2 linked regions of the Pelosinus fermentans DSM 17108 genome follow. The protein of the gene in region 2 interacts with the protein of the main gene of each other region in a pairwise test. Links are inferred from orthologs where the notes say so. Each region holds a gene or a part of one and is shown on either strand. Other genes may lie near its edges.

Region 1 (7,472 bases), 2.7 Mb from region 2 along the record:
TGGGATGGCCTATGGCTGGGGAAATGAAAGTCCGCTTGCATTAGTAGGTCGTCAGATCATTAGTCGCTATTTGGCTAAAAGAATGGAACAATACATTTTAGGGTATAATCCAGATATTATTGTATGCACTCATGCCACTCCTGCTGGGCTTATCTCTTCTTTATTAAAAGATAAGAAAATTGCCATTCCGGTAGTTGGTGTAGTTACAGATTTTGTTGTACACCGCTTGTGGGTTTATCCTGAAATTCAACATTATGTTATTGCCAATGAAAAAATGGGCAAATTCTTATTTGACCACGGAATAAATGGTAATGGTATAAAGGTTATGGGAATTCCTGTTGGTGAAAAATTCTCACGAGTATCTGATAAAGAAAAAGTAATGCAAAATTTACAGTTTTGTAGTGAGATAAAAACAATTCTTATTATGGGTGGCGGAGCAGGACTTCTGCCCATGGATAAAATTGTTCAATGTTGTGAAAATATTGGCATTCCATTACAAATGATTGTTGTTGCAGGCAAAAATAAAAAGATGTACCAGAAAGTGATGAATTTACAGCCTAAGCTGCGCAATAAGGTACAAGTTTTAGGATATGTTGATTATGTTAATGAATTAATGGCAATTGCAGATCTAATCATTTCGAAGCCAGGAGGAATAACGTGTGCAGAAACATTATGTGCAGGCATACCGATGCTCATTTATCGACCTATACCAGGACAAGAAGAAGCAAATACAAATTATTTAATTGAGCAGCAAGTAGCTTTGAGGGCAGACTCTTTATTCGATATACAGCTAATCATAGAAAGGTTGTTTATAGAGCAGCCTGACGAATTAATAAGATTACGACAAAATTCTTTGAAAATGGGACGTCCTCAAGCTGCTGTGACTATAGCTGATTACATTTATTCTCAAGCTGAAATGAGAAGGAATTGTTGATATATGTGTTAGGGTTTTTCAAATTGACATTTTTTGTTGGTGTGTATTGTGGAAGTGTGCTATAATTACCATTATTTTATACTGATTTTCCTGAATAAATATATGATTAGGTAAATGTGATCATGTTGGAGGAAAAATGGAAAAAATATACTTAGCAGCATTACAGATGGTAGCTGGAATTGGCAACGTACGTCTTAAAGGATTGGTTTCTTTTTTTGGTAGCGCTCAGCAGGCATGGCTGGCTAATAAGCGTGATTTATTGTTATGTGGGCATTTAGATGAAGCAATCTATAATAAATTACTCATACATCGGGAAAAAATAGATATATATACATTAGCATGTGATTGGGAAAGAAAAGGAATTCGGATTTGTTCTCATAATGATTCCGAATATCCTAAGCTGCTTCTAAATACTTACAATGCGCCTCAAGTTTTGTTTTATCGTGGTGCATTGCCAATTACTGATCATCTTATTGCCATTGTCGGGGCGAGGAAGGCTACATCCTATGGGAAAAATGTTGCACAGTTACTAGCAGCGGAGCTTAATGAAGCTGGAGTATGGGTAGTGAGTGGTGCTGCCCGGGGTATTGATACAGCTGCTCATCAGGGTGCATTATTGAAAGATGGAAATACAATAGCAGTTCTTGGCTGTGGAGTGGATATTAACTATCCACCGGAAAATGGTAAATTGATAAACCAAATTGCAGAGAGTGGTGCTGTAGTTTCTGAATATGCTCCTGGTACCATGGCGCATCCTGGTCATTTTCCAGCGCGAAACAGAATTATTAATGGCTTGTCCCGTGGGGTGGTAGTGGTGGAAGCTGCAGAAAGAAGCGGAGCATTAATTACAGCCGATTTTGCCTTAGAAGAAGGACGTGATGTTTTTGCTGTGCCTGGCAGTATTTTTTCACCATCTAGCAAAGGGACACACCGACTTGTAAAACAGGGTGCTAAACTTATTGATAGTACTGCTGACATATTGGAAGAATATGACATTATTGTTAAAGAGAAAGAGACGCAAAGAATCGACCTCACTAGCGAGGAAGCAATGGTTTATGATATTCTTACATATGAAAATTCTTTAGGGATTGAAGACATTGTCATGAAAACAAAGCTGAGTACCGCAGTAATTACATATATATTACTTCAGTTTGAATTACGTGGTTTAGTGACAGAGAATAGCGGGAAACGCTATTTGCGCTGCGCTAAGGAGGGAGTTAAGTGAGCAAAGCATTAGTTATAGTTGAATCTCCAGCAAAAGCAAAAACGATTGAGAAGTTTCTTGGAAAAAACTACACAGTTAAGGCTTCTATGGGACATTTAAGGGATTTGCCTAAGAGCCAATTTGGTGTAGATGTAGAGAACAATTTTGCGCCTAAATATATTAATATTCGCGGCAAAGGCGATCTTATAAAAAGTCTTAAAAATGCTGCTAAGGCAGCAGATATTGTTTATTTGGCATCTGACCCTGATAGGGAAGGCGAAGCGATTGCTTGGCATTTGTCACATATATTAAATATTCCTCAAGATAAGGCCTGTCGAATTGAGTTTAATGAAATTACAAAAACTACAATTCAAAATGCTGTAAAAAAACCTCGGCCTATTAATATGGAGAGGGTTGATGCGCAGCAAGCCAGGCGGTTATTAGACCGAATTGTTGGTTATCAATTAAGCCCTCTGCTGTGGAGGAAGGTAAGAAAAGGTCTTAGCGCAGGACGAGTGCAGTCTACAGCTGTAGGAATTATCTGTGATAGGGAAAAAGAAATCCAAGCGTTTGTCTCAGAAGAATATTGGACAGTGGTTGCAAAGTTGCGGGGAATGCCCAAAACTGCATTATTTGACGCCCAGCTTATTTTAATTGATGATCATAAGGCTAAAATCGATAACGAAGAGCAAGCTCAAAGTATACAAGAAGAATTAGAAAAGGCTGAATTTACGGTAGCGGACGTGAAGCGGCGAGAAAGGCGGCGTAATCCTGCTGCACCCTTTATTACCAGCAGTTTACAGCAAGAGGCATCACGCAAATTGGGCTTTACTTCTCGCAAAACAATGATGGTGGCTCAACAATTATATGAAGGGCTAGATCTTGGCAGTTCAGGTCCAGTCGGACTTATCACTTATATGCGTACTGATTCGGTGCGTTTAGCTGAGTCAGCTCAACAAGAAGCCGTTAAGTACATTGCAGCAACATATGGAGAAAGCTACTTACCTGAAAAGAGCCCAGTATATTCTTCGAAAAAATCCCAAGATGCACATGAAGCCATTCGTCCTACTAGTTTAGAATTTCCTCCAGAAAAGTTAATCAAGTATCTTTCACGAGATCAGTTGCGATTATATACTTTAATTTGGGAACGATTCATTGCCAGTCAAATGGCACCAGCAATATATGATACATTAACCATTGATATTGCTGCTAGTCGTTTTTCTTTACGAGCAACAGGTTCGACAGTTAAGTTTCCAGGTTTTATGGCTGTATATACGGAAAGTAAAGATGGGGAAGAAAAAGAGAAAGATATTACATTGCCTAACTTGACGATTGGAGAGAAATTAAAGGTTAGTAAGATTACTCCTAAGCAGCATTTTACAGAACCACCGCCTAGATATACAGATTCCAGCTTAGTAAAAGTACTAGAAGAAAAAGGGATTGGTCGCCCAAGTACCTATTCACCGATTGTTGAAACCATATTAGCACGAGGTTATGTAATTAAAGTAGAGAAAAAATTTCAACCAACAGAATTAGGCTTTGTCGTTCTTGATTTGTTAAAGCAATATTTTAAAGCAATCGTAGATGTTGAATTTACAGCTAAAATGGAAAATAGTCTTGATGAAATTGCCGATGGCAAAGGTTCCCGCATTGATTTATTACGAGAGTTCTATGCTTGGTTTGCTGTAGACTTAGAACAAGCAGAAAAAGAAATTGGTCATGTTGAACTTCCTGTGGAAGTATCCGATGTACCATGTGAGAATTGTGGTAGATTAATGGTGGTAAAACATGGCCGTTATGGTGATTTCTTAGCATGTCCTGGTTTCCCAGAGTGCCGTAATACAAAGCCAATTTTAAAAGAAACAGGAGTACAATGTCCCAAATGTGCTGGAAGTATTGTTGAACGGCGAACAAAACGCAGTAAAACCTTTTATGGATGTAAAAATTATCCTGCTTGTGACTTTATGACATGGGATATGCCTTTAAAAGAAAATTGTCAGGCTTGTGGTGCCTTTATGTTACGGCACAACTTAAAAAATGGAAAATTTAATATCATATGCAGTAATGAATCTTGTCAAACACGTCAAAATGATATTGAGAAAAAAGCGAATGATAGTACAAAAAAAACAAAAGATGCTAAAAAAAGCAAAACAACTTCAAGAAAATCTAAAGGTACGACACTAACTAAAAAAACTAAATCAGAATAAAAGATATAATCGGAGGAACAATCGTGTCTAAAGTAACTATTATCGGAGCAGGCTTAGCTGGCAGTGAAGCAGCTTGGCAAGTTGCGGAGGCGGGATATGAGGTGGAACTGCATGAGATGAGACCCCATGTTATGCCACCGGCTCATCATACAGATCAATTTGCAGAGTTAGTATGCAGTAATTCATTGCGGGGGGCTGCAATTGAAAATGCTGTTGGATTACTAAAGGAAGAAATGCGAAAAATGAATTCTTTAATCATGAAAGCGGCGGATGCAAGTAAAGTACCAGCGGGTGGAGCTTTAGCCGTCGATCGTGATTCATTTAGTAAATATGTAACAGATGCTCTTATAAGCCATCCAAAAGTAACAATTGTAAGTGGTGAAGTGACTGACATTCCTCAGGAACAACTACTAATTATCGCCAGTGGGCCTTTAACATCTCCAAGACTATCAGAAGCTATCGGAAAAATAACAGGTAATGAATATTTGTATTTTTACGATGCTGCGGCTCCGATCGTATTAGGGGACTCTCTTGATATGAATAAAATATATCGCGCCTCTCGTTATGGTAAAGGTGATGATGACTATTTAAATTGTCCCATGAATAAAGCTGAATATGAACGTTTCTGGCATGAGTTGACTCATGCAGAAACGGCTCCTGTCAAAAATTTTGAGAAAGCAATCTTTTTTGAAGGATGTATGCCGGTAGAAGAAATGGCGAGTCGTGGTATTGATACATTACGTTTTGGACCATTGAAACCAGTTGGGTTAGAAAATCCAATTACCGGTGAAAGACCTTACGCGGTAATACAATTACGCCAGGATAATTTTGCTGCTACCTTGTATAATATTGTTGGATTTCAAACACATTTAAAATGGTCTGAACAGGAGCGCGTTTTCCGGTTGATACCTGGTTTAGAAAAAGCAGACTTTGTTCGCCTAGGTGTTATGCATCGCAACACATTTATCAATTCACCTAAAATTCTATCTACTACATTGCAAATGATTACAAACTCCAACATATTCTTTGCAGGACAAATTACAGGTGTGGAAGGATATGTGGAGTCCGCTGCTTCCGGATTAGTTGCAGGACTTAATGCAAGTCGTTTATTATCAGGACTTGAGCCAGTGGTATTCCCCAAAGAAACAGCCCATGGAGCTTTGTGCCACTATATTACGAATGCCGAAATAAAACATTTTCAACCCATGAATATAAATTTTGGGCTATTACCACCTTGGGAGGAAAAAATACGAGATAAAAAAATAAAAAATCATTTAATTGCTCAACGCTCTTTAATTGCTATTGATAAATTTAAAGAAGAATTATACAATAATCTTGCATAATTAATGTTATTGTGCTAGTATGAATTAATAAATTTTCCTACATAGCTTGACAAACGAGAGAGCCAGTTTTAGTAGTGTTTCATGCTTCGACATATTTTAGAATCATATCATTGTTATTTCGACAATTGTACTATTTATCTTATATTTGAAGATTGAAAAGAATGCCTCACAGCACTCTGTAATGAATTATTAGGCAGATATCGAGGGATTTGTCGAATTTGCTAAATTACAAAGTGTTGAGGAGGTTCTTTTTACTCATGTAGCGAAAGAAAAATTAAAAACAGTCTATCATAATGCATATATGGTGCATAGGAGGCGGTATTTATGTTTCACGCGACAACCATTGTTGCTGTAAAAAAGCAAGGGAAAACGGCAATTGCTGGTGATGGTCAAGTTACTTTTGGTGGTAATACGATAATGAAACATAACGCTAAAAAGGTTCGACGTTTATATCATGGTCAAGTGTTAGCTGGCTTTGCCGGATCTGTGGCTGATGCATTTACCTTATTTGGAAAATTTGAAGTAAAGTTGGAAGAGTTCAATGGTAATTTAATGCGAGCTGCTGTTGAATTAGCCAAAGAGTGGCGTGTAGACAGAGTATTGCGTCGCTTGGAAGCTTTACTTATTGTTACAGATGCAGATCATATGTTAATCATATCGGGAAATGGTGAAGTTATTGAACCAGATGACAATGTTATGTCCATAGGTTCAGGTGGTCCTTATGCCTTAGCAGCAGCTCGGGCTTTAGTAAAACACTCTAATTTATCTGCTTCTGAAATTGCTCGAGAAGCGCTTCAAACTGCAGCAAGTATTTGTGTGTATACAAATGGTAATATTACAGTTGAAGAGTTATAAAAAGGGGTGACAGTATGATTGAGATGACACCTAAACAGATTGTTATAGAATTGGATAAATATATTGTGGGACAGCAGCAAGCAAAAAAATCAGTGGCGGTTGCACTTCGTAATCGTTGGCGCAGTAAACAATTAGCAGCAACCTTACAAGATGAAATTGTTCCTAAAAATATTTTGATGATCGGACCGACTGGTGTAGGCAAAACCGAAATTGCAAGGCGTCTGGCTAAGTTAGTCAATGCACCTTTTGTAAAGGTGGAAGCCACGAAATTTACTGAAGTCGGCTATGTAGGCCGTGATGTTGAATCAATGGTCCGCGACTTGGTAGAAACAGCTATTCGTATGGTTAAGCATGCGAAAATGCTAGAAGTAACAGAAAAAGCACATCAGTTTGCAGAAGAACGTATATTGGAGTTTTTTGTTCCATCGGCTAAAAAAGAAACACCGCGTAATCCTTTTGAAATATTATTTGGTGGCACAACTTCGAACAACGATGCAGCAGCAAATAAAGTAATCGACGAGAAAATTGAGGCTCCGATTTTAAATCGGGAATATTGGAAAAAACGTTTAGATAATGGTGAATTAGAAAATGAGTTTATAGAGATAATAGTAGAAGATTCTGTAAATCCTATGATGGGTGCATTCTCTGGTGCTGGCATTGAGGAAATGGGTATTAATATACAAGATATGCTTGGAAGTTTTTTGCCCAAAAAACAAAAAAAGCGAAATGTAACAATCGCTAATGCTCGTAAAATTTTTATTCAAGAAGAAGCGCAAAAGCTTATTGACATGGACGAAGTGACTAGCATCGCGTTAGATTTAGCAGAAAACTCCGGGATTATTTTCTTAGATGAAATTGATAAAATCGTAGGTCGTGGAAAATCGTCTGGTCCCGATGTATCACGGGAAGGTGTACAACGCGATATTTTG
Region 2 (7,246 bases):
CTCTTTCTTGTTCTACAAATTCCATCTGCTTTTGAGCTGTTTTCAATTGGTTTTCATTCGGCATGATTTCTCTAGGAGCGGCCAATTTAGGATGATCCGCTGAACCACAGACAGGGCAGCTCTCCCCTGCCGCCAAGGTACTTGCCATGAAAGCTGCCTGCCCTTGCATCCATTCATGCTGCAATGTGTTGAGACTGCTTTTTGCAGCTGCATAGTTTTTCTCAAGCTCTGCCAACTTCAGCTCTGAAGCAGAAACTTGCTGTTCTAGCTGGGTAAATTTTTTCCTATGTTCTTCCAGCAGTCTACTTTTCGTAAGCAATCCTTGGACATGCTGCCATTGTACTTCCCTGCTGCCCACTTCTAACGCAAGTTGAACAGCTTTCTGTTCTTCCAGAATGATATGGTCCATCTTTTCTTGTATCTTTGTATATTCCAATTCTGCAGCATCTTTCTTCTTTGCTGCCTGCTGCAATTCACTTTTTCTTATCGCTGCTGTATTCAAGGCCTTTTCCAGTAATTTGATTTTATCCTCAATCTGCTGTAAATGGATGATTTGCCGAACCAGCTTTTCCCGCTCTTCGTCTTTAGCAGCTTCTATTTCAAACCGCTGCTGCGCCTCTTTCAGCTTGTGAATCTCAATATCCAGCTCAACCTGATATGTCTTACAGTTCTCTTCCAACGACAGTACATCCTGAGCATAGTTCGATCGATTCTTTTCTGCATCGAACAAGCCCATTGCCGCCGTTGCCCGCAGAAGACCTGCTCGTTCTTCTTCGATGATCGGCTTTTGCTCGGTAAGCGTTGCAAATAATTGCTCTGCTTTTTGTTTTTCTTGAATTTTTCCCTGTATGATTGCCCCTTGGTTCACAGCCTGTTGAGCACTTTTTAATTCTTCACTGATACTTTTGATCTGAACGAGTACGTTTTCTACTTCCCTTTCATTTTGCTGTATAGAATCCAGCAGTTCATACTCTTGCGCTACGCCGGCTTCCTGCAAAATCCACTGACGCTGTTTGCTCTGTTCTTCACTTGCTTTTTTTAGCAGTAGAGCCTTGTCCTTTAATTTTTCCTCAATCCTTTGATATAGGTCTGTTTTAAATAATGCCTGCATAATTTCTTGTCGTTCATTGGAGTTGGCGGTTAATAACTTACGAAATTCACCTTGAGGCAGCAGCACAACTTGACGAAATTGGCTGCTTTTAAAGCCCAGCAATGTTTCAATCTGCTTCGTAACGTCCAGCCATTTCGCTGCCAGCAAAATGGGTTCACCCACTAAAGGCATACTCCACAATTCAGCTTGTGCCAGCATGGTGGTGGTGCCTTCTCCCCGTTTCTTAGGCCGCTCCTGCTCTGGAATTCGTTTTACTTGATAACAAGCTTCGCCAATCGCAAAATCAAAAATCACTTCTGTAATTACAGCACTATTAGCATGATCGCTGCGCATGGATTTTCCTTCACGCTGCGTGCCGCTGGCATCGCCAAACAAGGCAAAGCACATACCATCTAAAATTGTTGTTTTTCCTGATCCTGTGGGGCCATGAATCAAGAAAAATGTCCGATCCTGCAATTCCCTAAAATCAAGTTTCTGCTGCTGCGCATAGGGTCCAAAAGCCGTCATAGTTAAACATAATGGTCTCATAGAATTGCCTCCCGTTCCTCACGGTATACGGTTTCGATCACATGAACTAAGTGCATCTGCTGCTCCTGCGTCATATTTTCTCCAGTCATTTGATGATAAAAGGCGTCAAATAGTTCTTTTTCACTAAGTTTACGATGATCCCTAGGCAAGCCGCTCAGCACACCCTTTTTCAAAAAACGCGGACTTTCGATCTGCAGCACATTAGGATATTTCTCACGCAGTTTCCCCATGGCATCTAAGATTGGCATTTCATCTAGCAGCGTTACCGATACATAATCCTGCTGATTCCCTTGATCAATGGAATGATTCAGGATATCTTTAAAATAGCCTTTTATACAACGAACATCGCGACGAGGGGATAGGGAAATTCGCTCAACGGTGATGCCCCCGACTTTATCCATTTCGATTAAATGAATACCTTTGCGCTGAGGAGCTTCTGCAAAAGAGTATTTCAGCAATGATCCGCTATAATGAATGCTTGGATTCCCTGCCTGCTGAGAATTATGTAAGTGCCCTAAAGCCGTATAGCAAAAAGGCTGAAATACAGCCCCATTTACCATACTACTGCCGCCTATAGATAAAGGACGTTCCGATTCACTCTCCAGGCTCCCTGCAATAAAAGCATGAGCAATCGCTACTGAACGTGCTTTATTGGGAATTTTTCTGATTACATGCTGCACCATCACCTCTATTGCTTGTTCGTGATTTGAAACATCAGGACAAGAAAGACGTTCGCGAACGAATGCAGGCTCCCCATAGGTAAGGGGAGCAAAATACACTGGCCCATGCTCATCATATAAAATAATAGGTTCTATTTCCCGACGTAATGCCCCTGCTACATACAGCCCTTGAGCCGCTAATAGACGACTGCCAAAGCCTAGGCGTTCTGCACTATCATGATTACCTGCAATCATAATCGTAGGCACCTTGTAGTCTACTAAAATTTGCGAGATTAATTGGTTTAACAATTCTACTGCCTCAATAGGCGGCACAGCACGATCATAAATATCTCCGGCAATAATAATCCCATCCGGTTTACTCTCCCGTACTAAAGCTAAAAACTGGTCCAGTACATGGGCCTGATCATTCGTCAAATGAATGCCATGGAACAACCTGCCTAAATGCCAATCTGAAGTATGTAAAAATCGCACAATCCGACCTCCTACCGCTATTTTCTGCCTTCTTCGTGATACACATAAAAAATTCTTACAAAGATAATGTTACCTATTCTTGACAAGTAACTGGCGTCTCCACATAGACTTGTCCTTCACGGGTTAATGCAGCTTGTCCTGCCGTCCAATCGATAACCTTTTGTTCCAGAATTTCTTCTTGTCCCACTTTTTCTAATACAATCAGCCGTATTGTATCGGTAAATATTTTATCTTCAATTCGATAACCTTGCAGCCTAAGCTGATTTTCCAGCATTCCCAAAAAAGTATAGTCAATCTCTACCCCAATGCGGGTATGATTTTGCCGCTGGGTAATTCCTACGGCTTTTAAACCTGCACTGGCACTCTTGCCATAGGCACGAATGAGACCTCCCGCCCCCAGCTTAATGCCACCAAAATAGCGCGTAACGACAATCACAGTATCTTTTAATTGATTCTTCTTGATGATCTCTAAAATAGGCTTACCAGCCGTACCTGACGGTTCACCAGCATCATCTGCTTTTTGCCACTGATCATTCCCTCCTATTACATATGCAGAACAGTTATGAGTGGCATTCCAGTGCTTTTTCTTAATTTGTTCTATAAAAGCGACTGCAGCCTCTTCCTGTTCTGCACGTTGTACATAAACAATAAATCGTGATTTTTGAATCTCAATTTCCGCCTCACCATAGCCACTCACCGTTAAATAAAAAGCTAACATCCTCTACACCTCAATCTATAGTAACTCTCTGATATCTCTTTTAAGAAAAGCGCTACGCGTCCTTTAAAACAGAGAAAGTAAACCGAACCGCAGAGGCGCAGAGAACACTGAGAAAAAATAGATAAGGCCAAAAACCTCTGTGCTCCTGCGAACTCTGTGTCCTCTGCGTTCAACGTTCCCAAAACTGCTCCAAAGAACTTGCAATTATCAGTCTCAAATCATCCTTGCAAAGGAGCATCAAAGCTGGCTGCTTCAGCTAATAATTCTTCCAATGAGTGATAAAACCGTTTATCTTCTTCTGCCGTTCGTTTATTGGGACCTTTCGTTCGGCCGCCACCGCGGCGCAATTTGGCTTTAACTTCTCGCTCCTCCAGCAAAAATTCAATATTATCATTGGAAAATATTCTCCCTACCGGACTTAAGCAATACGCTTTTTTCCCCAGGACCATTGCTGCGAGCCCCCAGTCCTGGGTCACAATTATATCCTTAGCTTGTGTCAGATTCAGGACCTTAATATCAGCTTCCTGAGAACCATCGCCCACTACCACATGATGATCCGATACAATCATGTGATTAAAACTAGCTACCGTCCAGACAGGGATATGGTATTTGCGTCCCAGTTCCATGCAAATCTGCAATGCATTTTTGGGACAAGCATCTGCATCCACTAAAATTTTCATATCGATCAACTCCTGCACCTTACAACGAAATTATACAATTTATTTCATGTATTGTTTATTGAAAATTTTATCACACCTCTAAGATTATCTCAAAAATTACTTGTCAAATACGCCTTACTATTTTAAGATAAAGAAGACTTGATTTTAATTGGAGTTCTAACGCCATCTAAAATCCCAGTTTCTGTATCCAGCAATTTTTCCTGGATACATAGATACCAATACTAACAATTGGTTATACTCTTACTACTAATAATAAAAGGATGATTTAAAAATGAGTGACAACACAGTATTAGATTTTTATGAACCTTTCGGCTTTTATGAAACAGAAACTGAAGATGGCTGTACTGCTCTTCTTTATGAAACACTAAATAACGGCGATTACGCCTTAGTCACTGATGGTGATGGTATTATACCAGAAGACCTAGAGCAAGAAATCATTTTTGCTTATTACACTGCAGATGGGGCTTTTTCCTGGAGTGTCAGTTTTGAAGATTCCCATCATTTTTTTGAACTGTTAGGAAAGCATACGGAAAGTAATCATCTCATTGATATTGTAAAGCAATATCGTGATAGTGGCGATTACTATTAAAAAAATAAAACATTTTGAACCGCGAAGACGCGAAGAAAATATAAAGAACACGAAGAAATAGTGACGAAGTGTATTCTTTATATAAGAATGTACAAAGGGTTCTAAAGATGAGAAATCTCAGAACCCTTTGTACATTTTATTTTTTCAGTAAAGCCTTCGCTCTTTCTTCTAATTCAATATCTTCTGCTGCGAAGGTTTTACTACTACACCATGAGGTGTAGACTTACCATCTTTGTCCACATGGATAAAGGTCATTTTTTTCTGTTTCTTTTCTTATTCGTATCAACGTCCGTCCACAAGCACATGGGCTGTCGTCTAAACTACACAGCATGCCCGTAGTAAAACGCAAAAGAGGCATCGCCTCCAATGTCAGACTGGTAAGAACCAGTTCACCGATTTCTCCGATGGGCAGAACTTGTCCACTCACAGGATGTAGAATCTCAGGATAAAAACAATCTTCTTGAACATGCAAACCAGCATCACAATGGCACTCTCCTGCGATCCCCATTCCCCAAATGTCATACATGCCATAAACTTGGATTGGTTTTTTCCCATAAATCTGTTGAATTTTTTCACCTTGACTTTGGGATACAAGATTACTATCACAGAAAATATTCTGCAATGGTAATTCCGCAGGTTTATACCCATTCATACCGGCTTCTTGTGCAAGCTGGAGCAGATGTGAAGCAGCAGAAAATATAGAGGTAATACCAAAATCCTCGATTAAATGTATCTGTGCCAGCATACTGCTCCTACTGTCAGACAGTAAGGTTGAGCCAATTTGCTGTATTCCAAAATGCACCCCTAAGCTGGGTGCATTTTCTTTCGCAGTACCCACCCATTGAAAAACAGAGGTCATATTTACCCCTCCAGCAACCAGTATACGGGACATCAATTCACTCCACATAGCCAGATCATTTCGGGTGTAACTCACTGCGAAATGGTCTTGAGCCTCCAGCGTTTTATGAATATACGCAACACCACTCACTGGCATCGTTAATAGTCCATAAGGATAATTAGCTGCTATATCCTGTTTCGTAGTAACAGGAAGTTTTTTCAGATCATCCAGATTTGTAATATTTTCTGGCAGCAGACCACATTCTTTCATGCGAATTTGGTATAAGAAACTTTTTTCATATACTCGTTCTATTATTTTTGTTAGTTTATAAGCTTGCCATGCTGTCATCTCCGTACGAGACAAGGTTTCTACTTGTTGATTCCAAATCATAGCTGCATCTCCTTTTCATGACCATAAAGACGTTTTCAATACTTTTCTTATTCTCTATTTCCAGAATATAACCTTCCCTTTAGAAATCAATGCCTTGACCGATTATTTCATATTTCCATCTATGATTGGACAAACTAGTCCTAGGAGGTGTATACATGGAAGGAATGATTTGTTCCAATTGTCATACTTGGATGACCACACAGGCAAAAAACTGCCCGGATTGCAATGCAGATATTGTTATGGACGGGGAATGCAAAAATGTAATCGACCGCATTCAGCCCAATTGTCTTATTTATCGCTATGATGGCTCTGATTTATTAGAGCCGGGAGTCGTTATTAAACAGCTTAAGGTAAATATGAAAGTAGCTACAAAGTTGCGAGAATACTCTGCTCCCCTTCTTGTACCCAAGCATAAAGTCTATGCTTTCAATCAAAATCTGTTAAGCTCAATTCAAGGCCTGCGCAACGAACGAACTGCTACAATGGTGAGGTTTGATCAGCTTATCAAATCTCACTGGCAGAATCTAGAACCCTATCAACACTCTGAATAAGCTCCATTCTAAAAGGCTGAGCACATTCTAATTACGAACTTCGTAATACTGCAATAGCTCACTGACTGTAACAATGCTGTAACCTTGCTCACGAAGTCTATCAATTATAATACCAAGGGCCTCTGGTGTAGGCAGCGGATACTGACCGTCATGCAATAACACAATGCTGCCAGGTTTTACATGATTCATTACATTCTCAACAAGAGAAGAGACACTAGGCCGCCGCCAATCACCAGGGTCCACTGACCATAAGATCGTCGTATAGCCACGCAGCTCTGCTTCTGCCACTATAGCATCATTGTAGGCTCCGCCAGGAGGACGAAACAATACAGGTTTCGGAGCAGCTGCCATAATTGCCTTTTCAGCCTTGTCGAGTTCTTCAATCATTTCTTCCTTACTTATTTTGGATAAAAACCTATGCCTATAAGCATGGGAGGCCACTTCATGTCCATCAGCTACCTCCTGTGCTACTATTTCCGGATGAGCAGCAGCATGTTCTCCTAGAACAAAAAATGTTACTTTTGCATTTTTTTCTTTAAGAACTGCTAATAGCTGCGGTGTCACCATATTATGTGGACCATCGTCCACGGTTAGTGCCACGACTTTATGAGTCGTGGGAACTTTTCGTATTGCTTTATCATTATCTCTTACAACTCCATCTACCATTACAGCAGCAGAAAAAATAATTCC

The links.
Region 1: the proteins of FR7_RS22850 (region 2) and topA interact in binary tests that used the Escherichia coli proteins (3 or more experiments, as listed by UniProt). The link is inferred for Pelosinus fermentans DSM 17108 from one-to-one orthologs.

Annotation. Positions count from the first base shown.
Region 1 is NZ_AKVN02000001.1:2,260,986-2,268,457, forward strand. The notes cover bases 1,751-4,750. They hold topA (type I DNA topoisomerase), read left to right. Parts: upstream 1,751-2,155; coding sequence 2,156-4,345; downstream 4,346-4,750. Other genes in these bases: dprA (DNA-processing protein DprA), read left to right, coding at 1,751-2,159; trmFO (methylenetetrahydrofolate--tRNA-(uracil(54)-C(5))-methyltransferase (FADH(2)-oxidizing) TrmFO), read left to right, coding at 4,369-4,750. Also shown: FR7_RS10215 (MGDG synthase family glycosyltransferase), read left to right, coding at 1-934; more of dprA, read left to right, coding at 1,071-1,750; more of trmFO, read left to right, coding at 4,751-5,688; ATP-dependent protease subunit HslV, read left to right, coding at 6,013-6,543; ATP-dependent protease ATPase subunit HslU, read left to right, coding at 6,558-7,472. UniProt on the Escherichia coli protein: Releases the supercoiling and torsional tension of DNA, which is introduced during the DNA replication and transcription, by transiently cleaving and rejoining one strand of the DNA duplex.
Region 2 is NZ_AKVN02000001.1:4,990,966-4,998,211, forward strand. The notes cover bases 1,687-4,460. They hold FR7_RS22850 (YigZ family protein), read right to left. Parts: upstream 3,509-4,460; coding sequence 2,864-3,508; downstream 1,687-2,863. Other genes in these bases: FR7_RS22845 (exonuclease SbcCD subunit D), read right to left, coding at 1,687-2,790; FR7_RS22855 (YaiI/YqxD family protein), read right to left, coding at 3,727-4,188; FR7_RS22860 (hypothetical protein), read left to right, coding at 4,460-4,460. Also shown: FR7_RS22840 (SbcC/MukB-like Walker B domain-containing protein), read right to left, coding at 1-1,639; more of FR7_RS22845, read right to left, coding at 1,636-1,686; more of FR7_RS22860, read left to right, coding at 4,461-4,777; FR7_RS22865 (phenylacetate--CoA ligase family protein), read right to left, coding at 5,001-6,005; FR7_RS22870 (hypothetical protein), read left to right, coding at 6,161-6,556; FR7_RS22875 (polysaccharide deacetylase family protein), read right to left, coding at 6,584-7,246.